DNA from 4 places in the Streptomyces sp. NPDC091279 genome. Region 3 is predicted to be linked to each of the others. Evidence: riboswitches for the same ligand, from Rfam matches in the RefSeq annotation. Region 3 holds a riboswitch; each other region holds the start of a gene.
The links. Region 3 has a riboswitch for cyclic di-AMP ahead of ACIQOU_RS30480 (M23 family metallopeptidase). Riboswitches for the same ligand answer to the same signal wherever they lie in the genome.
Positions count from the first base shown of each region.

Region 1: another riboswitch for cyclic di-AMP. It lies ahead of ACIQOU_RS18165 (transglycosylase family protein); the one in region 3 lies ahead of ACIQOU_RS30480 (M23 family metallopeptidase).
Region 2: another riboswitch for cyclic di-AMP. It lies ahead of ACIQOU_RS21360 (transglycosylase SLT domain-containing protein); the one in region 3 lies ahead of ACIQOU_RS30480 (M23 family metallopeptidase).
Region 4: another riboswitch for cyclic di-AMP. It lies ahead of ACIQOU_RS26990 (peptidoglycan DD-metalloendopeptidase family protein); the one in region 3 lies ahead of ACIQOU_RS30480 (M23 family metallopeptidase).

Region 1 covers NZ_JBIVVA010000006.1:422,410-427,749, reverse strand. The annotation lists gene ACIQOU_RS18185 (exopolyphosphatase) at 1-83, opposite strand, end outside; gene ACIQOU_RS18180 (DUF501 domain-containing protein) at 120-650, opposite strand; gene ACIQOU_RS18175 (septum formation initiator family protein) at 674-1,150, opposite strand; gene eno (phosphopyruvate hydratase) at 1,308-2,588, opposite strand; gene ACIQOU_RS18165 (transglycosylase family protein) at 2,975-3,670, opposite strand; cyclic di-AMP (ydaO/yuaA leader) riboswitch at 3,674-3,840, opposite strand; gene ACIQOU_RS18160 (transglycosylase family protein) at 4,058-5,059, opposite strand; gene ACIQOU_RS18155 (cytochrome P450) at 5,196-5,340, opposite strand, start outside.
Region 2 covers NZ_JBIVVA010000008.1:167,418-172,757, reverse strand. The annotation lists gene ACIQOU_RS21370 (peptide MFS transporter) at 26-1,528, shown strand; gene ACIQOU_RS21365 (CocE/NonD family hydrolase) at 1,544-3,538, shown strand; cyclic di-AMP (ydaO/yuaA leader) riboswitch at 3,822-3,999, shown strand; gene ACIQOU_RS21360 (transglycosylase SLT domain-containing protein) at 4,003-4,473, shown strand; gene ACIQOU_RS21355 (HAD family hydrolase) at 4,603-5,340, opposite strand, start outside.
Region 3 covers NZ_JBIVVA010000013.1:200,645-205,984, forward strand. The annotation lists gene ACIQOU_RS30465 (alginate lyase family protein) at 1-504, shown strand, start outside; tRNA gene ACIQOU_RS30470 (tRNA-Met) at 605-678, shown strand; gene ACIQOU_RS30475 (PP2C family protein-serine/threonine phosphatase) at 970-2,079, shown strand; cyclic di-AMP (ydaO/yuaA leader) riboswitch at 2,324-2,481, shown strand; gene ACIQOU_RS30480 (M23 family metallopeptidase) at 2,492-3,532, shown strand; gene ACIQOU_RS30485 (aldo/keto reductase) at 3,760-4,704, shown strand; gene ACIQOU_RS30490 (PrsW family intramembrane metalloprotease) at 4,746-5,340, opposite strand, start outside.
Region 4 covers NZ_JBIVVA010000011.1:150,057-155,396, reverse strand. The annotation lists gene ACIQOU_RS27010 (Glu/Leu/Phe/Val dehydrogenase dimerization domain-containing protein) at 1-64, shown strand, start outside; gene ACIQOU_RS27005 (TetR/AcrR family transcriptional regulator) at 139-735, shown strand; gene ACIQOU_RS27000 (SGNH/GDSL hydrolase family protein) at 1,010-1,795, opposite strand; gene ACIQOU_RS26995 (DUF6250 domain-containing protein) at 1,983-2,693, opposite strand; gene ACIQOU_RS26990 (peptidoglycan DD-metalloendopeptidase family protein) at 2,840-3,832, opposite strand; cyclic di-AMP (ydaO/yuaA leader) riboswitch at 3,837-3,998, opposite strand; gene ACIQOU_RS26985 (alpha-galactosidase) at 4,325-5,340, opposite strand, start outside.

The DNA.
Region 1 (5,340 bases), on a different contig from region 3:
AGTTCACCGCCGGCCGGGTCGACGTCGGCGACCAGGAGGCGGATGGAGTTCGTACCGCAGTCGATGGCGGCGACGCGGGTCATGGTGAGTCCTTCTCTAGAGGCGAGGGGGTCGGCGGGTCAGGCGCGGGCGTCGGCTGCCGACACCACACAGGTGCCCTTGCGCCACCACTCGGGCAGCATCTCCAGCGCCTCGTCGCCGAGCGGGTTCACGCCGGGCCCCGCGGCCAGCGCGTGGGCGACCAGGACGTGCAGGCACTTCACCCGGTCCGGCATGCCGCCGGCGCTGGGGAAACCCTTCAGCTCCTCGATCTCGTCGCGGCGCCGGATGTAGTCCTCGTGGGCGGCGCGGTAGGCGGCGGCGAGTTCCGGGTCGGTGCCCAGCCGCTCGGTCATCTCCTTCATCACGCCGTTCGCCTCCAGCGTGCCGATCGCGGAGTTCGCCTTCGGGCACGTCAGGTAGTACAGCGTCGGGAAGGGGGTGCCGTCGGGCAGCTTCGGGGCCGTCTCGACGACGTCGGGCTGGCCGCACGGGCACCGGTGCGCGATGGCGCGCAGCCCGCGCGGCGGGCGGCCGAGCTGCTGCTTGAAGGCCTCGACGTCCGCGTCGTCGGGCTCGGTGCGCGGGGTGGTCGGCGGAGGCGTTTCCACGTCGAACTGTCTCTCTAGTCAGGTCACTGGGCGGCGGCGTCGGACTTGTCGACGGCGTCCCAGACGTTCGAGTACCAGGGGCGGTGGGCCGTTCCCTGGCCGGCGCGGGACTGCTTGACCGCGTCCGGGTCGATCACGACATAGCCGGTCTCCCCCGGCATCACATAGTGCAGCCGTTGCCGGATCTGCTGCTCGGCGTACGCGTCGTCCTGCCAGCGCGCCTTGAGGTCGCGCAGCTGTTCGACGCGCTGCCGGGCCTGCGCCTGCTGCCGTTCCAGGCTCGCGATCTCGGCGCGCTGGGAGACGTACTGCCTTATCGGGTAGGCGAGCGCCACGACGAGCGTGCACACGACGAGCGCGAGCAGCGCCGCCCGGCCGGTGAGCCGGGAGCGGCGGGCCTGCCGTTTGGTCTGGGAGCGGTAGACCCGGGCCGCCGTCTGCTCGCCGAGCAGCTTGATCCTGGTCGAGGTGGAGAACCGGTCCCGGTCCTTCACGGCCATGTTCCCCGCCTCCCGATCACACACGCGTACGTCCCCGGACACGGTACGGGACCGGTACGGGGACGTACGTACGACTGGCTAGGGCTTAGACCTTAACGGCCGTCCGGCCGGGGCGCGCACCGTGAACGGCGTCGGCCTCGCCGTCGTTCGCGGTGGCTCAGCCCTTGAAGCGCGGGAAAGCGCTGCGGCCGGCGTAGACCGCGGCGTCGTCGAGGATCTCCTCGATGCGCAGCAGCTGGTTGTACTTGGCGACGCGCTCGGAGCGGGCCGGGGCGCCGGTCTTGATCTGGCCGCAGTTGGTGGCGACGGCGAGGTCGGCGATGGTGACGTCCTCGGTCTCGCCGGAGCGGTGGGACATCATGCACTTGAAGCCGTTGCGCTGGGCCAGCTCGACGGCGTCCAGGGTCTCGGTGAGCGAGCCGATCTGGTTGACCTTGACGAGCAGGGCGTTCGCGGAGTTCTCCTCGATGCCGCGGGCCAGGCGCTCGGGGTTGGTGACGAACAGGTCGTCGCCGACGAGCTGGACCTTGTCGCCGAGCTTCTCGGTGATGACGTGCCAGCCGGCCCAGTCGTCCTCGTACAGCGGGTCCTCGATGGAGACCAGCGGGTAGGAGGCGACCAGCTCCTCGTAGTACTCCGTCATCTCGGCGGCGGAGCGCTCCTTGCCCTCGAAGAGGTACTTGCCGTCCTTGTAGAACTCGGAGGCGGCGACGTCGAGCGCAAGGGCGATCTGCTCGCCGGGCGCGTAGCCGGCTTCCTTGATCGCTTCGAGGATGAGGTCGAGGGCCTCGCGGTTGGAGCCGAGGTTCGGGGCGAAGCCGCCCTCGTCGCCGAGGCCGGTGGACAGGCCGCGGCCCTTCAGCACCTTCTTGAGGGTGTGGTAGACCTCGGTGCCCCAGCGCAGCGCCTCGGAGAAGGACTCCGCGCCGATCGGGGCGATCATGAACTCCTGGATGTCCACGTTGGAGTCGGCGTGCGAGCCGCCGTTCAGGATGTTCATCATCGGAACGGGCAGCAGGTGCGCGTTCGGGCCGCCCAGGTAGCGGAAGAGGGGGAGGTCGGACGCCTCGGAGGCGGCGTGCGCGACGGCGAGGGAGACGCCGAGGATGGCGTTGGCGCCGAGCGAGCCCTTGTTGTCGGTGGCGTCCAGGTCGAACATCGCCTGGTCGATCAGCCGCTGTTCGGTGGCGTCGTAGCCGACCAGCTCCGGGCCGATCTGCTCGATGACGGCGAGAACGGCCTTCTCGACGCCCTTGCCCTGGTAGCGGTTGGGGTCGCCGTCCCGCAGCTCGATGGCCTCGAAGGCACCGGTGGAGGCGCCGGACGGAACGGCGGCACGACCCGTGCTGCCGTCGTCGAGGCCGACCTCGACCTCGACCGTGGGGTTGCCTCGGGAGTCCAGGATTTCCCGGGCTACGACGACGTCGATGGACGGCACGAGCATCTCCTTCTTGGGATCTGAACGCGGTGCGCGGCACCGCGGTGGGTTCTGCGAGACCGAGCCTAACCGGCTCGGGGCGATCGGCCAGCCCGGTGGTCACCCCGGGAACGGAACCGAGAGCAAAATGTTTCTGAACGGAACAAAGAACGCGGCGTAAAAAGCCCCGCCCCGGTGCGTACGGGGGAACACGCACCGGGGCGGGGGGCTCGTGGGGGACGGGGGATGACCCTCACGAGGTCTTCATGGTGAGGTCCACGGATATGAGGGCCCTGTGGTTCAGCTGCGGTCTGCCTGTCCGTCGGTCCGGAGCGGACACCGGGGCGGATTTCGGGACAGACCCCGGAGCCGGTTCCAGGGCGGGCCTCGGGTGGACCCCGGGGCTGCTACTTGAGGTGCAGCTGCTGGCCCGGGTAGATGAGGTTCGCGTCGTCGAGGATGTCCTTGTTCAGCTCGAAGAGCTTCTTCCAGCCGCCGGTGACCTGGTGCTTCTCGGCGATCGAGCTGAGGGTGTCGCCCGCGGCGACCTTGTACTCGCCGTCGCCCTTCTTGACCTTCTTGCCGGTCGGGGTGGTGACGGTCTTCTTCGCGGCCGGGCGCTCGGCGGACCGGGAGGCGGCCTGCGAGTCGGACGAACGGGAGCTGCTGGAGCTGCTGGAGCTGCCCGAGTTGCTGGAGCTGTTCGAGCTGCTGGAGCCGCCGTCGTAGGTGGCGCCGGACAGGCCGGTGCCGCAGGTCGGCCAGGCACCCTTGCCCTGCGCCGCGAGAACCTTCTCGGCAACGGCTATCTGCTGGGCCTTGGAGGCCTGGTAGGCGCTCGCGGCGTACTGGGTGCCGCCGTACGCGGCCCAGGTGGACGGCGAGAACTGGAGGCCGCCGGAGTAACCGTTGGAGGTGTTGATCGACCAGTTGCCGCCGGACTCGCACTGGGCGACCGTGTCCCACTCGGAGGCGGTGGCGGCGGAGGCGTTGCCGGCCACCATCAGCGGGGCGGCGACGGCCGCGCCGGTGACACCGGCGATGGCGATGGCGCGGGTGGCCTTGGACGGACGACGGTGCTTGCCCTTGCCGGAAAACAGCATGGTTGATCCCCTCACCGACGCCTACGAGGTGAGCTGTCGGGTTCGGGCCGGATGAGTGCCCGGCCGCACCTCCCTGGAGAGGCGCGGCTTAACCCCAAGCCGCTCCGGTCAACTGCCCCGTGCGGCACTTACCTTGGGTCCCCCGCTCCTGCCTTCGGCGCTTGACGCGACGACTGTTCCCGGACGGCCGCTGGCAGGATTCGGCGTTGCGGCGCCGGGGCTCGTGGTGACGAGCGGTGTTGACCGTAGCCACGGAAACCCGGGAAATTCAAAGACGATCAGGGCTTCTGAGACTCATCCCACACTTTCACCAAACCGGACATTTAGCGGTGAAAGGTTCGCCAACTCCCGCTGTTTCTGACGGCTTTCGTCCCGTTTACGACGGGACTAGGACCCGACCGTGAGCGTCTGACCGGGAACGATGCGACTCGGGTCGGCGCCGATGTCCTTCTTGTTCAGGTCGTAGAGCGCACGCCATCCGCCGTCGAGCCCAAGGGAGTCGGCGATGGTCCCGAGGGTGTCGCCGGCCCGGACGGTGTAGCGGTCGGCGGCAACCGAACGGGTCCCGCTCTCCTCGGCGCTCTGCCCGCGGTGCTTGCCGGTGCCGGAGGCCGTCTTGGTGCCCGCGTCGCTGCCGCTGACGGCGCCGGTGTCGACGAGGCTCCAGGAACCGGCGCCCTGGCGGGAGTTGTCCGACGCGTCGCCGGTCGGGGACTCGGTCGGCGACTCGGTGGGGCTGGCGGGCGCCTTCTTCTCCGGGGAGGAGGCGGACGGCGTACCGGATATCCCCTTGCCGGCCGCGTCACCCTTGTCGCTCTGGTCGCCCTTGTCGTCCACCGAGGTGGAGGGCGAGGGGGAGGTGGCGGAGTCGCTGTCCGACGGGTCGGACGACGACGAGCTGTCCGAGTCGCTCGATCCGTCGCCGGAGGAGTTGGACAGGCCGGTGGAGCCGGAGCCGTCCGATGTGCCGGAGGCGTCGTCACCGAGGCCGGTGTCGATGTCCACCGACCCCGACTCCTGGGTCAGCCCCGAGGTGAGGCCGCAGGTGTGGAACGCGCCGACGCCCTGGTCCGCGAGAACCTTCTCGGCGACGGCGATCTGCTGGTTGCGGCTGGCCAGGTCGGGGCTGGACGCGAAGTCCAGGCCGCCGTAGGCCTCCCAGTCCTCCTGGGAGAGCTGGAGTCCGCCGTAGGAGCCGTTACCGGTGTTCTGGCTCCAGGAGCCGCCGGTCGCGCACTGGGCCACCTTGTCCCATGTGGTCCCGTCCGCCGCGCTCGCGCCCGAGGCGGCGAGGAGCGGGATGGCGATGGCGGTGCCCGTCACTCCGGCCGCGACGAGCAGGGCCGGGGCCTGACGGGGGCGACGGTGACGACCGTTCCCGGAGAGCATGCGGGTGCCTTTCGCGAGACAGCGGTTGCACGCGGCGCGAGATGCGAGGTGCATGTGCGGGGCACCGCGTTGATCCGTGAACGTATAGGCATACGAATGCCTGTCACAAGTTAATGCCGCGCAGATCACGTGAAGATCACAGACTTGAGGGTGTGTCAGGTTTAAGGTGCGGCTCCTTGGTAACGGGGCTGAACTGCACCGGAAGCGTGCGCAGTCCTCGCATGATGAGACCGCCGCGCCATCGCAGGTCGGCCGGGTCCGCGGCGAGTTCGAGGTCGGGC
Region 2 (5,340 bases), on a different contig from region 3:
GTGACTTTGATGGAAGTAGTGCAGCGTGTCGCAAACAGAGGTTGACGTCCCACCCGAAGATCAGCCGCCGGCCGCGGACGATCATGCCTTCTTCGGCCAGCCCAGGGGGCTGTTGACGCTCTCCGGCCTGGAGGTCTGGGAGCGGTTCTCGTTCCTCGGCATGCAGGCGATCCTCGTCCTGTACTTCGCCGACACCGTCGCCCACGACGGCCTGGGCATGTCCCCCGGAACGGCGGCCTCCGTCTCGGCGGCCTACGGCACCCTCGTCTACCTGGTGTCGGTGGCCGGTGGCTGGCTCGCCGACCGCATCCTCGGCTCGTACCGCGCGGTGCTGTGGGGCGGCATCCTGATCGCCGTCGGCCACTACTCGATGGCGGTGCCGACGGCCGCGATGACCTGGGTGGGCCTCGGCCTGATCAGCGCCGGTACCGGGCTGCTCAAGCCGAACGTCGCCACCATGGTCGGCAAGCTGTACCGCACCGACGACGAGCGCCGGGACGCCGGGTTCGCGCTGTACTACATGGCGATCAACATCGGCGCGTTCGCGGGACCGCTGGTCACCGGCTGGCTCGGCGATCACAAGGGCTGGCACTGGGGCTTCTCCGCGGCTGCGGTCGGGATGACGTTCGGGCTGATCCAGTACGTGGCCGGACGGCGTCATCTGGCGGGGCGCAAGCACTCCGCGGAGTTCGCGCTGGCCCCCGCCGCGATGCGCCGCGCGGTGCTCCTGATCGCCGTCGGCGCGGTCGTCGTCGCCGTCGTCGCCACCGCGCTCGCGCTGGCCGGGTGGCTCACCATGGGCCGCTTCGTCGACGTGCTGACGGTGATCTCCGTGATCGCGCCGGTCGTCTACTTCTCGGTGATGTTCGCCAGCCCGCGCGTGAGCGCCGAGGAACGCGGCCGACTGCGCCCTTATGTGGTGCTGTTCCTCGCGTCGACGGTCTTCAACTTCATCCTGTTCCAGGCCTACTCGACGATGATCCTGCTGGCCTCCACGAACGCCGAGACGACGATCCTCGGCTTCCACTTCCCGGCCAGCTGGTACGCGTCCGCGCTGGGCGCCTTCGAGGTCGCGCTCGCGCCCGTCGTCGCCGCCGTGTGGGTGCGCATGGGGCGCCGTCAGCCGCACGCCTCCAACAAGATCGCGTTCGGTGTGATCCTGGGCGGACTGTCGTTCCTGCTGATGGTCCTGCCGACCTCGGGGCATTCCGGCGACAAGTACTTGATGTCGGTCTGGTGGATCGTGGGCTCCTACCTGCTGCTCGGGCTCGGCGACATCCTGCTGGAGACCTCCGGGATGTCGGCCACCACCAAGCTCGCCCCGGCCGCGTTCTCCAGCCAGACCATGTCCCTGTGGTTCCTGTCGCTGGCGCTCGCCAACGGCATCCAGGCGCAGACGGTGAAGTTCTACGACGACGTCTCCAAGCCCGCCTACTTCGGCGTCAACGGCGCGATCGCGGTGGCCGTGGGGCTCGCCGTGATCGCCGCCGCGCCGTGGCTGCGCCGCACCATGCACCCCGTTCACTGAGGTACCGCCATGAGCCTGCACATCCGTACGTCCTTCCCCTACGAGACGGCCCATGAGGACCTGCGCATCCCGCTGTCCGACGGAACGCTCCTCTACGCGCGCGTGTGGCGGCCGTTGACCGACGAACCCGTACCGGCGCTCCTGGAGTACCTGCCGTACCGGCTGACGGACTGGACGGCGCCCCGTGACGCCCAGCGCCACCCCTGGTACGCGGGCCACGGCTACGCCTCCGTGCGCGTGGACGTGCGCGGCCACGGCAACAGCGAGGGGCTGCCCACCGACGAGTACTCGGCGACGGAGCTGGCGGACGGCGTCGAGGTCGTCGAATGGCTGGCGGCGCAGCCCTGGTGCACGGGCAAGGTCGGCATGTTCGGCATCTCCTGGGGCGGTTTCAACTCCCTCCAGATCGCGGCGCTCGCTCCTGATCCCCTTAAGGCTGTCGTCACGGTCTGCTCGACGGACGACCGCTATGACAACGACGTGCACTACATGGGAGGTTCCGTCCTCGCGGTGGACATGCACGCGTGGGCGTCGACGATGCTGGCGTTCACCTCCCGGCCGCCGGACCCGGCGTACCTCGGCGAGGGCTGGCGGGAGCTGTGGCTGAGGCGTCTGGAGGCCCTGGAGCCGTTCTCGCACACCTGGCTGGCCCACCAGACGCGGGACGACTACTGGCGCCACGGCAGCGTCTGCGAGGACTACGGCGCGATCAGGGCCGGGGTGCTGGCGGTGGGCGGCTGGCACGACCCGTACCGCGACACGGTGCTGCGGCTGGCCGAGCAGCTCCCGGCCGACCGGGTGCGCGGCCTGATCGGCCCCTGGTCCCACCAGTACCCGGACCGGGGGCTGCCGCCCGGCCCGGCGATCGGCTTCCTCCAGGAGACGCTGCGCTGGTGGGACCACTGGCTCAAGGGCGCCGACAACGGCGTCATGGCCGAGCCGCTGCTGCGCTCCTATGTGAGCGACTCGCACCCTCCGGCGACCGTGTACGACACGCTGCCCGGACGCTGGGTGGGCGAGCCGTCCTGGCCGTCGCCGCACGTCACGACCGTTCCGCACGCCCTTGAGGGTGCTCCGGTGCTGGTCCGCTCGCCGCAGCACACGGGCGTGGACGCCGGGCGGTTCTTCCCGTTCGGCAACGACGCCGACCTGCCGCCCGACCAGCGCGAGGAGGACGCGCGCTCGGCGTGCTTCGAGTTCGCGGTGGGCGAGGAGACATGGGTGCTCGGGCGGCCCCGGGTACGGCTGCGGCTGGCCTCGCACGCGCCCCGTGGGCAGGTGGTGGCCCGGGTCTGCGACGTCGCTCCGGACGGGTCGTCGACGCTGGTCACGCGGGGTGTGCTGAACCTCTCGGCGCGCCGGGGGCGGGACCTGGCGGTGGCGTGGACGCCGGGGGCGTTCGAGGACGTGGAGTTCGAGCTGAACGGCATCGGGCACGCCTTTCCGCCCGGTCACCGCATCCGGCTCGCCGTGTCGTCCGCGTACTGGCCGTGGATCTGGCCGCAGCCCGGCTCCGAGGCCGGTCTCACCCTGGACCCGGCGGGCAGCTTCCTCGATCTGCCGGTACGCGCGCGTGAGGGCGACTCCGGGATCGTCTTCGAGGAACCGGAGCAGTCGCCTCCGCTCGGCGTGAACTTCCCCGCCACCCTCGACGCGCCGCGCCCCGAGCGCCTGGTCGTGCGGGACGTCGCGGCGGGCCTGTGGCGCCTGGAGGTCGACCCGCGCTACGGCGGCACGCGCGTGTACCCCGACGGCCTGGAGTTCACCGAGGACGCGCTGGAGACGTACACCGTCCAGGAGAACGACCCGCTGTCGGCCCGGACCCGCTCGGACTGGTCGATCCGGCTGCACCGGCCCGAGCTGGGCTGGGACGCCACGGTGCACACCCGTTCGGAGATCACCTGCGACGCCACCGACTTCGTCACGTCCGACGAGGTCGTCTGCACGGAGGGCGGCGAGATGGTCTTCCACCGGACGTGGGAGAAGCGGATTCCACGCACGGCCGGTTGACGCCGAGTTGGGCTCATTGCCCGATTTACCCTGCTTGATGATTCTCGTGACTTGACTCACGCCACGGCGCGCGCGGACACCCGTCCCGCGCGCCGTTGTGTTTCTTGTGCAGAACTTGTGCGCAACGGGAGTTGAAGCGTGGCGACCGCAAAGGATCAAGCGCCCTAAAACGCCCAGACCAAGGTCAACTGTCGTGAAGTGTGAATCCGGCACTTGTTCCGGACATGTGCTCTCGCATACGTTCCCGGCCTGTCGGGTGGACGCCTAATCCTGCCGCCGCCCGTACATCCATTCACCGAGACGACTCACGCACGGCAGGAGCGGGGGAACCAGGTAAGTCGCCGGACCGGGCCATCGCCCGGGACGGCTCGGGGTTAAGCCGCACGGCCCACCGGCCGCGCGACCGGGCAGCTCCCGCCCGAACCCGACAGCTCACCTCGCAGGCGACGGAGAGGAACTTCCCCATGCGCGCAACCGCTCCCCGCCGCTCTCGCATCGCCCGCAAGCTGGCCGTCCTCGGTACCGGGGCCGCCGTGCTCGCCCTCCCGGTCATCGGCGCGACGAGTGCGTCCGCCGCCACGCCGACGGTGGCCACCGCGACCTCGCTGGGCTACTCCAACACCCTCGACGGGTGGATTCGGGCCTCGCTGTCCGTGATGGCAGAAAAGGGCATTCCGGGCACGTACAACGGCATCTACCGCAACGTGATCCGTGAGTCGTCCGGCAACCCGTACGCCATCAACAACTGGGACTCCAACGCTGCGGCCGGGACGCCGTCCAAGGGGCTGCTCCAGGTGATCGACCCGACGTTCGCGGCGTACCACGTGTCCGGGACGTCGTACGACCCGTACGACCCGGTTGCCAACATCACTGCCGCGTGCAACTACGCCGCGCAGCGGTATGGGTCGATCGACAACGTGTACGGGGCGTACTAGACCCTTCGCCCGAGGGGCGGGGGGCTGGGCGCCGGGCCGGTGAGTTGCCGGCTGACGCGCCGTTGTGGCTGGTCGCGCTCGCGCGGCGGAGCCGCACATTGACACAGCCCCGCGCCCCTATAGGGCGCGTTAGGGGAAGAGGCGGTCTAGGACTTGGGATAGGCCGTCTTCCTCGTTGGAGAGGGTTACCTCGTCGGCTACTCGTTTGAGTTCGGGGTGGGCGTTGGCCATGGCTACGCCGTGGGCCGCCCACTCGAACATCGGGATGTCGTTCGGCATGTCACCGAAGGCGATCGTCTCGTGCGGGCCGAGCCCCAGGTGCTCGGCGGCCAGCGCGAGGCCGGTCGCCTTCGTGATGCCGCATGGCTGGAGTTCGACGGTGCCGGGGCCCGACATCGTGACGGTGGCGAGGGAGTCGACGACCGACCTCGCGATCCCCGCCAACTCGTCGTCGGACAGGTCCGGGTGGCGCAGCAGCACCTTGCTGATCGGCTCGCACCACAGGTCGGCGCGGCGCTCGACCCGCACCGCGGGCAACGTCGGGTGCGGCATGCGGTAGCCGGGCTCGATGAGCGTGAGGCCGTTCACGCCGTCCTGGTCCACGGCCGCGTACACCTGGCCGACCTCCGCCTCGATCTTGCCGAGCGCGGTCTCGGCCAACTCCCGGTCCAGCGTGACCGACCACAGCAGCCGGTCCGCGCCGGCGTCGTACACCTGCGCGCCCTGCCCGCACACCGCGAGCCCCCTGCTGTGCAGGTCGTCGAGGAGGGGGCGCACTCTGGGCGCCGGCCGGCCCGTCACGACCAGGTGCCGGGCGCCGGCGGCCGCCACCCGCGTGAGCGAGGCACGGGACCGGTCGGACAGCGT
Region 3 (5,340 bases):
TTCCGCGACCGGGTGCCCGCCTACTTCTACCTGGAGAAGGACGGCAAGGTGCCGCTCACCCCGACCGGCTCCACGATCACCACGCCGCAGAAACTCCAGAGCTACTGGTTCCAGCAGACGGGGTTCAAGGACGGCGTCGCCCAGGAGACCTGCCGCAACTTCAAACACGTCGGCTACTCGCTCGCCGCCACCGGCCACATCGCCGAGACCGCCTGGCACCAGGGCGTCGACCTGTACGACGAGGTCAAGGACCGGCTCAAGGCCGCGCTCGCCCTGCACGCCCGCTACCAGCTCGGCAGGAGCGCCCCGGCCTGGCTGTGCGGCGGGAAGATCGACCGCAGCCTGGGCCCGGACCTGGAGGTAGCCCTCAACCACCTGGAGGACCGGCTCGACATCCAGGTGCCCGAGGCGCACAAGCTGGCCGAGCGGTACCGGCCGGCCGGCACCGACGACCTCTTCGTCTCGTGGGAGACCCTCACCCACGCGGGTAACCCCGCCGACTGATCCCGCCGACTGATCCCGCCGACTGGTCCCGGCTCGGAGGGGCTCCGGACAACGCGTGTGCGTTTCACCCCGCGGATGGCGTATGGTTAAGGAACACCGACGCGGGGTGGAGCAGCTCGGTAGCTCGCTGGGCTCATAACCCAGAGGTCGCAGGTTCAAATCCTGTCCCCGCTACTCAAGGCCGATGGCCGGAATCCGATAAGGGTTCCGGCCATCGGTGTTTCTCCCCTGTACCGACGTTTCTCCGCTGTGCCGAACGGTTCTGCCGCACGGTTCTTTCGGGTCTCCGGGTTCCCCCTAGGGCTCATCCCGTAGAGCCGTTTCCCTAGTACTTCCGTAGTGCTCGTCCGCGCTCGCCCCCCCTTTTTTCCCATCCGGCTTTCTCATCCGGTCGGCTCACCCCGGTCGCCGGGCGCGTTCCGGGCGGGAAACCTGGACGTACACCGGACACGTGGGAGACGAGCAGTGGGGCCTGGTGACCAGAGGGGCCCGGCGGGCGAGGGACGGCGGATCTCCTTCGCGCGTCGCTTCGCCCGCCTCCTCCCCCTCCTGCTGATCGCCGTCGGGTTCGTCTACGACTACTTCACCCCGCAGCAGTTCACCGCGTCCCCGCTCTTCGCCGCCGCGCCCCTGGTCGCCGCCCCCCTCTACAGCCGCCGAGGCACGGTCCTGACCGGCCTCGCCTCCGTCCTCGCCGTGTTCGTCATCCATCTGCGGCTCGGCGTCGTCCTGCACGCCGACTCCCTGACGGAACTGGCGACCGTGGCGACGGTGGTCGTCCTCGCCGTCCTCATTAACGTCCTCGTGCGCCGCAGCGACGCCCAGCTCGCCTCCCAGCGCGAGATCGCCGAGGCCGCCCAACGTGCCGTACTGCCCGAACCGGCCGAGCGGATCGGCGGGTTCGACATCGCCGCCCGCTACGAGGCCGCCCAGGCCGACGCGTCCATCGGCGGCGACCTCTACGCCGTTCAGGACACCCCGCACGGCGTCCGGCTGATCGTCGGGGACGTCCGCGGCAAGGGCATGGGCGCGGTGGCCGCCGTTGCCGTGCTGATCGGGGCGTTCCGGGAGGCCGCCGAGCAGGAGGTCACCCTCGAAGCGCTGGCGCAACGGCTGGAGCGGGCCCTCGCCAGGGAAGGCACCCGGCGGGACGCGCTGGACGCCTTCGAGGCGTTCACCACCGCCGTCCTCGTCGAACTCCCGCACGGCGACGGCATCGCCCGCATCGTCACCCGGGGCCACCCGCCGCCGCTGCTGCTCGGGACCGACGGCACCGTCCGCGCCCTGTCCCCTACGGAACATGCCCTACCGCTCGGGATGGGGGAGTTGGGGGGTGGGCCCGATCGCGCCGAGGAGGCCGAGTTCCCGAGCGGCGCGACCCTGCTCCTGTACACCGACGGGCTCTCGGAGGCCCGGGACGCGCACGGGGAGTTCTTCGACCCCGAGGCACGGCTCGCCGGGCGGGTGTTCGACAACCCCGGCCTGCTGCTCGGCGCCCTCGCCCAGGAGGTGCGTCAGTACACCGGGGGCGGCACGGCGGACGACATGGCGCTGCTCGCCGTTCGCCGTCCTTGAGAGGCACCACCCGCGTGGTCACCCGATGTGAGCGGGCGAACTCCCTCCGCATAACAAGTGACAAACGGTCAGCGCACGTGATGTTTGGGCAGGGAGGTCAACTCGCCCGTTTTTTGGCGCTCATGGGCCGTACGTCCGTGTCGAAAACGTTAATGATCAAGGGGAACAGCTTGGAATCACCGCCCCGGGTCTATTAACGTTCGATAACGCAGCGCGGTCGTCCCAGCCGTCACCAAGGCGGCTCCGTGCGCACGCGCCGAATCCCGTAAGGGAACCGGGGAACCACCAACTTGGGGTGAATCGCGCTTTTTCCGTCGTGTCCGCACGGCGGGTATACGCGCGTAGGAGACCTTCCTGCTCCGAACCCGTCAGCTAACCCGGTAGGCGAGAAGGAAGGAAGGAGTACGCCTAAGTGGCGTCCAACAGGCCTGCTCCGACGGCCCCGCCCATACCGGACCAGTACCCCGGCGAGAGCTTCGGCTTCGGCGGCCCCGGCCCCGACGAGGGCCCCTGGCAGGAGTGGAACCCCACCGCGGAATCCCTGGCTCCGGTCCGCGGCCGGCACCGGGTCGCCAAGCAGCGCGGCGGGGGACTCGCCCGCAGTTCGACGGTGCTCGGCGTCGGCGTCATCGCCGCGATGGGCGCGGGCGGCATGGCCAGCGCCAACACCGGCAAGCCGCCGGTCTCCATCTCGATGCCCGACCTGCCCTCCTCCGTGGGCGCCGTGTTCGACGACTCCGACGCCACGCCCGAGCAGGGCTCCGCCACCGCGCTCAGCTCGGTCGGCGTGACCTCGAAGGAGACCGTCCAGGGCACCCGGGACGCGGGCGAGGCGCTGCGCGACCGGATCATGGCGCAGGCCGAGAGCCAGCAGGGCCAGATCGACACCAAGGCGCAGGCCGCCGCCCAGGCCGCCGTGGCGAAGCAGGTCGCCGACGCCACCGCCAAGGCGGAGAAGGAGGCCGTCGCCAAGGCCGCCGCCGCGAAGAAGAAGGCCGATGCGGAGGCCGCGAAGAAGGCGGAGGCCGCGCGTCTGGCCACGCTGGCCAAGCAGTTCACGTTGCCGACCTCGTCGTACACGATCACCGGCACCTTCGGGCAGGCCGGCGCGATGTGGTCCTCCGGGTATCACACGGGCCTCGACTTCGCCGCCCCTACGGGCACCCTCATCAAGGCCATCCACAGCGGCACGATCACCGAGGCGGGCTGGGCCGGTTCCTACGGCTACCGCACGATCCTGACCCTGGACGACGGCACCGAGCTGTGGTTCTGCCACCAGTCCTCGATCAACGCGACCGTCGGCCAGAAGGTCTCCACCGGTGACGTCATCGGACGCGTCGGCGCGACCGGCAACGTGACCGGGCCGCACCTCCACCTGGAGGTCCACCCCGGCGGCCAGGCCACGGGCATCGACCCGATGACCTGGCTGCGCGGCAAGGGCCTCACCCCGTAGGACCGACCCGTACCCGTACCCGTACCCGTAGTTCTCGGGTACTACGGGGCGACCCGTACGCCTCGGGTACTACGGGTCAGCCCCTACGGATCAGCCCTTACGGGGTCAGCCCCTACGGGTCAGCCCGTACCTCTCCGGTAGGTCGGTGGTGGGGTGCGGGTGATCTTTGGGGGCGTGGCGGCACGGCGGTTGAATGGGAGCCTCCTGTAGGGGCGTTGATGGGGGACATGACTTCTCCGCGCAAGCTCGGCCCGTCCGACCTCACGGTCTTCCCCCTCTCCCTCGGCGGCAACGTCTTCGGCTGGACCGCCGACGAGGCCACCTCCTTCGCCGTGCTCGACGCCTACGCGGCGGCGGGCGGCAACTTCGTCGACACCGCCGACGCGTACTCGGCGTGGATCGAGGGCCACTCCGGCGGCGAGTCCGAGACCATCATCGGCAAGTGGATCGCGGCGCGCGGCAACCGTGACGACGTCGTCATCGCGACGAAGGTCAGCCAGCACCCCGACTTCAAGGGCCTGTCGGCCGCCAACATCAAGGCCGCCGCCGACGCCTCCCTGCGCCGCCTGGGCACCGACCACATCGACCTCTACTACACCCACTTCGACCAGCCCGAGGTGCCGGTCGAGGAGATCATCGGCGCGCTCGACGCACTCGTTCGGGCCGGGAAGGTGCGGCACATCGCCGCCTCCAACATCAGCGCCGAGCGGCTCCAGGAGTCCCTGGACCTCTCCGAGCGCGAGGGCCTCGCCCGGTACGTGGCCCTCCAACCGCACTACAACCTCGTCTCCCGCGACACCTACGAGGGCGAACTCCAGGACGTCGCCGCGCGGGCCGGCCTCGCCGCCGTTCCCTATTTCGCGCTGGCGTCCGGGTTCCTCACCGGCAAGTACCGGCCCGGAACGACGGTGGACAGCCCGCGGGCGAGCGGTGCCGAGGCCCACCTGAAGACCGAACGGGGCCGGCGCGTCCTGACGGCCCTGGACGAGATCGCCGCCGCCCATGACGCCGAGGTCGCCACGGTGGCGTTGGCCTGGCTCGCGGCCCAGCCGACGGTCGCGGCGCCGATCGCGTCGGCCCGCACGGTCGAGCAGCTGCCCGCGCTGCTCGCGGTGGCGGAACTGACGCTGACGGAGGGCGAGTTGCGGCGACTGACGGAGGCGTCGGCCTGACGGTCCCGGCCCACCGGGTTGCGGGTTGCGGGCTGCGGGGGCTAGGGGGCGGCGTACGGGTTGTATGGGGAGGGGGACGACGAGGGCTGCTGCGGGATCGTCGGCCCGCCGTACCCGTACGACCCGTAGCTCCCCGGTACTCCCTGGCCCTGAGCCCCGTACCCCTGAGCCCCGTACCCCTGAGCCCCGTACCCCTGAGCCCCGTACCCCTGCGGCCCGTGGCTCTGCACTCCGTACCCGTACCCCTGGGGTAGGCCGTACCCCTGCGTCCCGGGTGCCCCCGGCATCAGCCATGGGGGTGTGAAGACCGGGACCGGTGGGGCTGTCGCGCGGGCCGCGTGTTCCAGGGCGGGGCGGGCCGTGTCGCGGCGGTGCCACAGTTCGTGCAGCAACTCCCGTTCCCTGACGACGAAGTCGGCGCCCGCCCGGCCCCGGCGCCCCCGGTGCCGCAGGAACGCCAGCGACGTCGCGTACGCCTCGTACTCGGCGACCGTGCGGCCGGCCGGTCGGCCCAGATGCCGGGCGGCGTAGTCGCGGGCCATCCGGCGGGCCCGCATCGAGCCGAGCGCGTACGGCTCGGGCGGGCTCAGCCAGCCGGCCGCCGTGTACGCGGGCAACTCCTCGCGCACGGTGCGC
Region 4 (5,340 bases), on a different contig from region 3:
CGCGCACGCGATCGTCGCGGACCGTCTGCCGGTGATGGGGGAACGGTTCGGCTGGTACCGGTGACATGAGCCGGGAGCGGTTGGCCGGGAAGCGCCCACCGCGGGGTCCGGCAGGTGCCGACGGCATAGGCTGATCGCGTGGCGAGAGAGCGGTTGACGGTGACGGAGCGGCGCGAGGAGCTGTTGCGGGCGGCCGTCGAGCAGATCGAGGCGCGGGGCGTGGCAGGGGTGCGGATCTCCGACATCGCCTCGGCGCTCAGGGTGAGCAACGCGCTGGTGCTCTACCACTTCGCGACGAAGGAGCGCCTGGTCGTCGCCGCGTTCGCGCATGCCGCCGAGGGCGACCTCGCCCACCTGCGCACCCTGCTCGGCCGCCGCACGACGGCCCTGCGCCGGCTGCGGGCGGCGGTGCGCTGGTACGCCCCGACCGGCCAGGCCAAGGGCTGGCGCCTGTGGATCGAGGGCTGGTCGGCGTCCCTGCGCGATCCCGAGCTCCAGGCACTCACCCGCGACCTGGACCGCCGTTGGAAAACAGCCATCACCGAGGTCATCAAAGAGGGCGTGGCGGCAGGCGAGTTCCACTGCCCCGACCCCACAGCCACAGCCCTCCGCCTCACCGCCCTCCTGGACGGCCTAGCAGTCCAACTGACCTCCTACCCCGGCTCAATCCCCCACACAAAATCCCGCCAATGGACAGAAGAGGCCCTGACGCGGGAACTGTCCCTGGACAAGTAACGCGGGGGCGCGGAGGGCGCGGGGGCGCGGAGGGCGCCCTTTGGGGGCGCGAGGAACTGCGCGAGCGGCCACACTCGACCCGCACCCGCGCTCCCAGCGCACCCCCACCCCATGAGGCGCCCCAAAAACCACGCCGCAGCCGAACCAGGACCGCGAGGAACCACACAAGGGGGCGCGGGGAACTGCGCATCCAGGGGCGCGGGGAACTGCGCAAAACCACCACGCACCCGCACCCTCAAACGCACCCCACACCGCACCCGCCCCGCAGGGACGCTCAGGCCACCGGAGCAATCCGGTTCTTGATGTCGTCGGGCGACAAGACACCCTTCGCCGTCACGTGGTCCCCGGACGACTCCCCCCGCAACCGCCGCCCGATCCACGGCACGAGATACTCCCGAGCCCAATGCACATCATCCCGCCGCACCTCCAACGTGCCGCGAGGAGGCAACGGCGGCCACGCCTGATCAGGATCGGCCGGCACCTCGACACCGAGCACCTGCCCCGCCCGCAGGGCAACCCGCGTGTGCCCGTCGGCGGACAGATGCAGCCGGTCGTTGTCCCAGGCCCGCCGATCCTGCACGGTCCGCAGGGACCACAGGTCGAGCACCGGGCACCCGTGCCGATCGGCGATGGCCCGCACATGCCCGTTGTACGTGGCGATCTTGCCGCGCAGATGCTTGAGGACGGGCACCCCCCGGGTGTCGAACCCGGTGGTCACCATCACCGTCCCGCACGCCTCCGTCAGCCGCACGACCCCCCGCTCGAACCGCTCCGCGACCTCGTCGGGATCGGTGCCGGGCCGGATGATGTCGTTGCCACCCGCACAGAAGGAGACCAGGTCAGGGGCGAGTTCAAGGACCTTGGGCACCTGGTCCTCGATCACCTGGTCGAGAAGTTTGCCGCGTACCGCGAGGTTCGTGTACGCGAAGTCGCCCTCGGGGCGCCGATCGGCGAGCAGGACCGCGAACCGGTCGGCCCAGCCGACGAACGCCCCGTCGGGGCCGGGGTCGCCGACGCCTTCGGTGAAGCTGTCCCCCACCGCAACGTACGACCCGATCACTACTCTGCTGTCATTCTTCGAATCGTCTGCCACCCCGCCATGATTCACCTTCGAATAAGGCCTACGCGACCGTAGGAAGCGGTCAAGGAACGGTGAGATGAACCACTCCTAAAGTGTTGGCCAAGGAAGGAATAACAACCCACACAGGGTGGTTGAGGCGGCAACCTCGCTGAAGCCGCCCCTCCGGTTACCCGGCGGCCCGCCACACCCGGAAGTCCCGGACCCGGAAGTGGCTCCACGTGGTCCGGAAGGCGAAGTGCCCGTCGGTGTACGGCTGCGGGTCGGCGTGGTCGAAGACCAGCCGCCCGTTGTTCCACCAGCGGACCGTGGAGCCGTCGGAGACGATCCGGACCTGGTGCGGCCGGTTCGCCACGAGCAGCGGCTCGGTGTAGTCGAGCACCAGCGGCCGGACCCCGGCAAGGCCGACGTAACGGCGCAGTCGGGTCGTGGTGTTGTAGTTGGCGCCGTATCCGGAGTAGTACGTGGTGAGCTGGTCGTACTCCTCCAGGGCGCCGCCGCGCGGGGTGGCGAAGAGGTCGTGCGGGGAACGGACGTCGGTGGCGTTCCAGAAGTTGTTGAGGTCGGAGACCCGGTCGTTGGGCCCGCCCTCGGAGACCGGCGTGGCGGTGTACTCGATGACGTAGGGGCCGGTGAGCCGCCGGCGGAGCCATACGGTCGCGCCGCTCGGCACGTCGATCTCCAGCACTCCTCGGGACGCGGTGACCGTGCCGCCGTCCTGGAGTTCGGTCGCCCACTTGCCGAGTCCGTGCCGGAAGTCGTCGTGGGCGATCAGGTCCCGGTGCCGGCGGGGCGTGGCGCTCGCGGCCGGCGCGGGGGCGAGGGCCAGCGCGGCGGTCGCTGCGGCCAGGGCTCCGAAGGTTCTGCGCGTCGTCGTCACGGAGATCACTCTGCCCCGTGCTCACGGACCCTGTCGACACCGCGGATCGAGCCGCAACACCGTGGACACACCGGCCTGTTGGCCGACGCACCGGAGGCCGGACCCGGGGATCGGGGTCCGGCCTCCGGTGGTCTGCGGGGCCGGGGTCAGCCGACCGTGACGCCCTTGGTGCGGAGGTAGGCGACCGGGTCCACGTCGGAGCCGTAGTCCGGGGTGGTGCGGATCTCGAAGTGCAGGTGCGGTCCTGTCACGTTGCCGGTGGCGCCGGAGAGCCCGACCTGCTGCCCCTCGGTCACGGTCTGCCCGGCCGACACCGACAGTTCGGAGAGGTGCGCGTACTGGGCGTAGTAGCCGTCGGCGAGCTTGATGACGACCTGGTTGCCGTACGCGCCGCCCCAGCCGGCCGTGACGACGGTGCCGGCGCCCACGGCCTTGACGCTGGTGCCGGTCGGGACGATGAAGTCGACGCCGGTGTGGTAACCGCTCGACCACATGGAACCGGAGGCGTGGTACGGGGTGCCGATGGTGGCCCCGGTGACCGGCAGGGTGAAGCCGGAGGAACTGCTCGTCGACGCACTGCTCTTCCCGGAGGACGTCTGGGAAGAACTCGCGGAATTCGAGGAGCTGGAAGAGGAAGAGCCCGAAGAGCCCGAAGAATGCGAGGAGTTCGAGGAACTCGACGATTCCGACGGCTTCGACGACTGCGACGGCTTCGAGGGCGCCGATTCTCCGCCGGTCCCCGCGGCCTTCGTGCCGATCGTGAGCTTGAGCCCTGGGTGGATCAACGAGGGGTTGTCGCCGACGGCCCGCCGATTGTCGGAGTAGAGCCGCTCCCAGCCACCGCTGACGTGCTGCTCGTCGGCGATCTTCGCGAGCCAGTCACCGGAACGCACCGCATAGGTCCGTACGCCCGAGTCGGCCGTCGACCGCTGTTTCGCGGCCGACTTCTCGGCGGCGGCCGGAAGGGCCTGGACGGCCTTTTCGGAAACCGTCCGGGCGGTGGATTGCGCGGTCGCCGCGTGGGCGCCGGCGGCCCCCATGAGCGGAAGGGCGAGAGCGGCCCCGCCGGTTCCGGCGACGGCTATCGAGCGACTGAAGCGCGGGGGCTTCGGACGGCGGTGCTTACCCTTCGCGGGCATGACGCATTCCTCTCCGGTGCCTGCGAGGTGAGCTGTCGGGTGCGAGCTGGAGATGCCCGGCCGCGCTTTTCGGCGCGGCTTAACCCCAAAGCCTGTTCCGGAGACCGGAACAGGCGGTGATGCCTGTGGGTCCCCCGCTCCTGCCGGGTACGAGTGAGTAGTCCGGATTCCGGTCGGCGGCAGGATTAGGCATCCGCCCGGATGGGTGGCGAACGTAAGCGACGAAGACGCCACAGAACAAGCGGCGGTTCCCTGTGAATGTGTTTCCTGTGATCCAGCACTGAAATTCGCCGTCACCCTGCGTGCAAGGAATGGTCCACGCTCGGGGTGAACTCCCTTGAAAAGCACCCTCATTACGTGAACATGTCGAGCCACCCTCGGTCACGACTATGACGCTCCTCACGTGACGCTGCTCCAGCCCCCTTCATTCCAGAGCGAGTTGGAATGAAGGGGGCCTAAGCGCAAACGAGGGAGTTAATACGGACAGAAGGTTCAGATACGGCGCAGCCGGATGACCTTCGCGTCGAGATCGCCACGCAACCCGGTGGCCAGCCCGTGATGCAGCAGCACGGCACCCCGGTGGACTTCACCCGTGTCACGGCATTCATACGATGCCGTCGGGTCGAGCCCGCGCAGCCGCAGCGCCGGTGCGGGATTGCCGTAACTCTGCGACTGGAGCCAGGCCAGCACCACCGCCTCGTCCCCGCGCACATACTGCACGGCGCTCAGCCCGCCGCCCGGCGGCCGGAGCCGGTAGAGGTCGCCGCGCTGCACGACGGGCCGGATCTCCTTGTAGAGGTCCACCCACTCGGCGGCCTCGGTCAGCTCCTCCTCGCTCCACTCGGTGAGGTCGCCGCCGACCCCGAGCACCCCGGCCATGGCACTCACGAACCGGAAACGCAGCGAGCTGGCCCGGCCGTTGAGCTGGGTGTTGGGGCTGTCGGTGACCCAGGCGGCCATCACGCGCGCGGGGTGCAGCTGACTGAAGCCGTGCTGGATGGCGAGCCGGTCCAGCGGGTCGGTGTTGTCGGAGGTCCACACCTGGTCGGTGCGGCTCATGATCCCGAGGTCGATCCGGCCGCCGCCGCCCGAGCAGGACTCGAAGGCGACACCGGGGTGGGCCTCGCGCAGCCGGTCCAGCAGGGCGTACAGGGCGCTCACATGGTCGACCCACAGGCGCTGCGGGTAGGGCTCACCCGGCCAGCCCGCGTCGGTGAAGCAGCGGTTGAAGTCCCACTTGACGTAGTCGATGGGGGCACTGGACAGGAGGGTGTCGAGCCGCTCCCAGAGATACTCCTGGACGTCCTCGCGGGCCAGGTTCAGCACCAGCTGGTTGCGGAACTCGGTGCGTGCGCGGCCGGGCTGGAACTGCACCCAGTCGGGGTGCGCGCGGTACAGGTCGCTGTCCGGGTTGACCATCTCCGGCTCGACCCAGATGCCGAACTGCATACCGAGCGCGTGCACCTGGTCGGCGAGCGGCTTGAGACCGCCGGGGAAGCGGTCGGTAT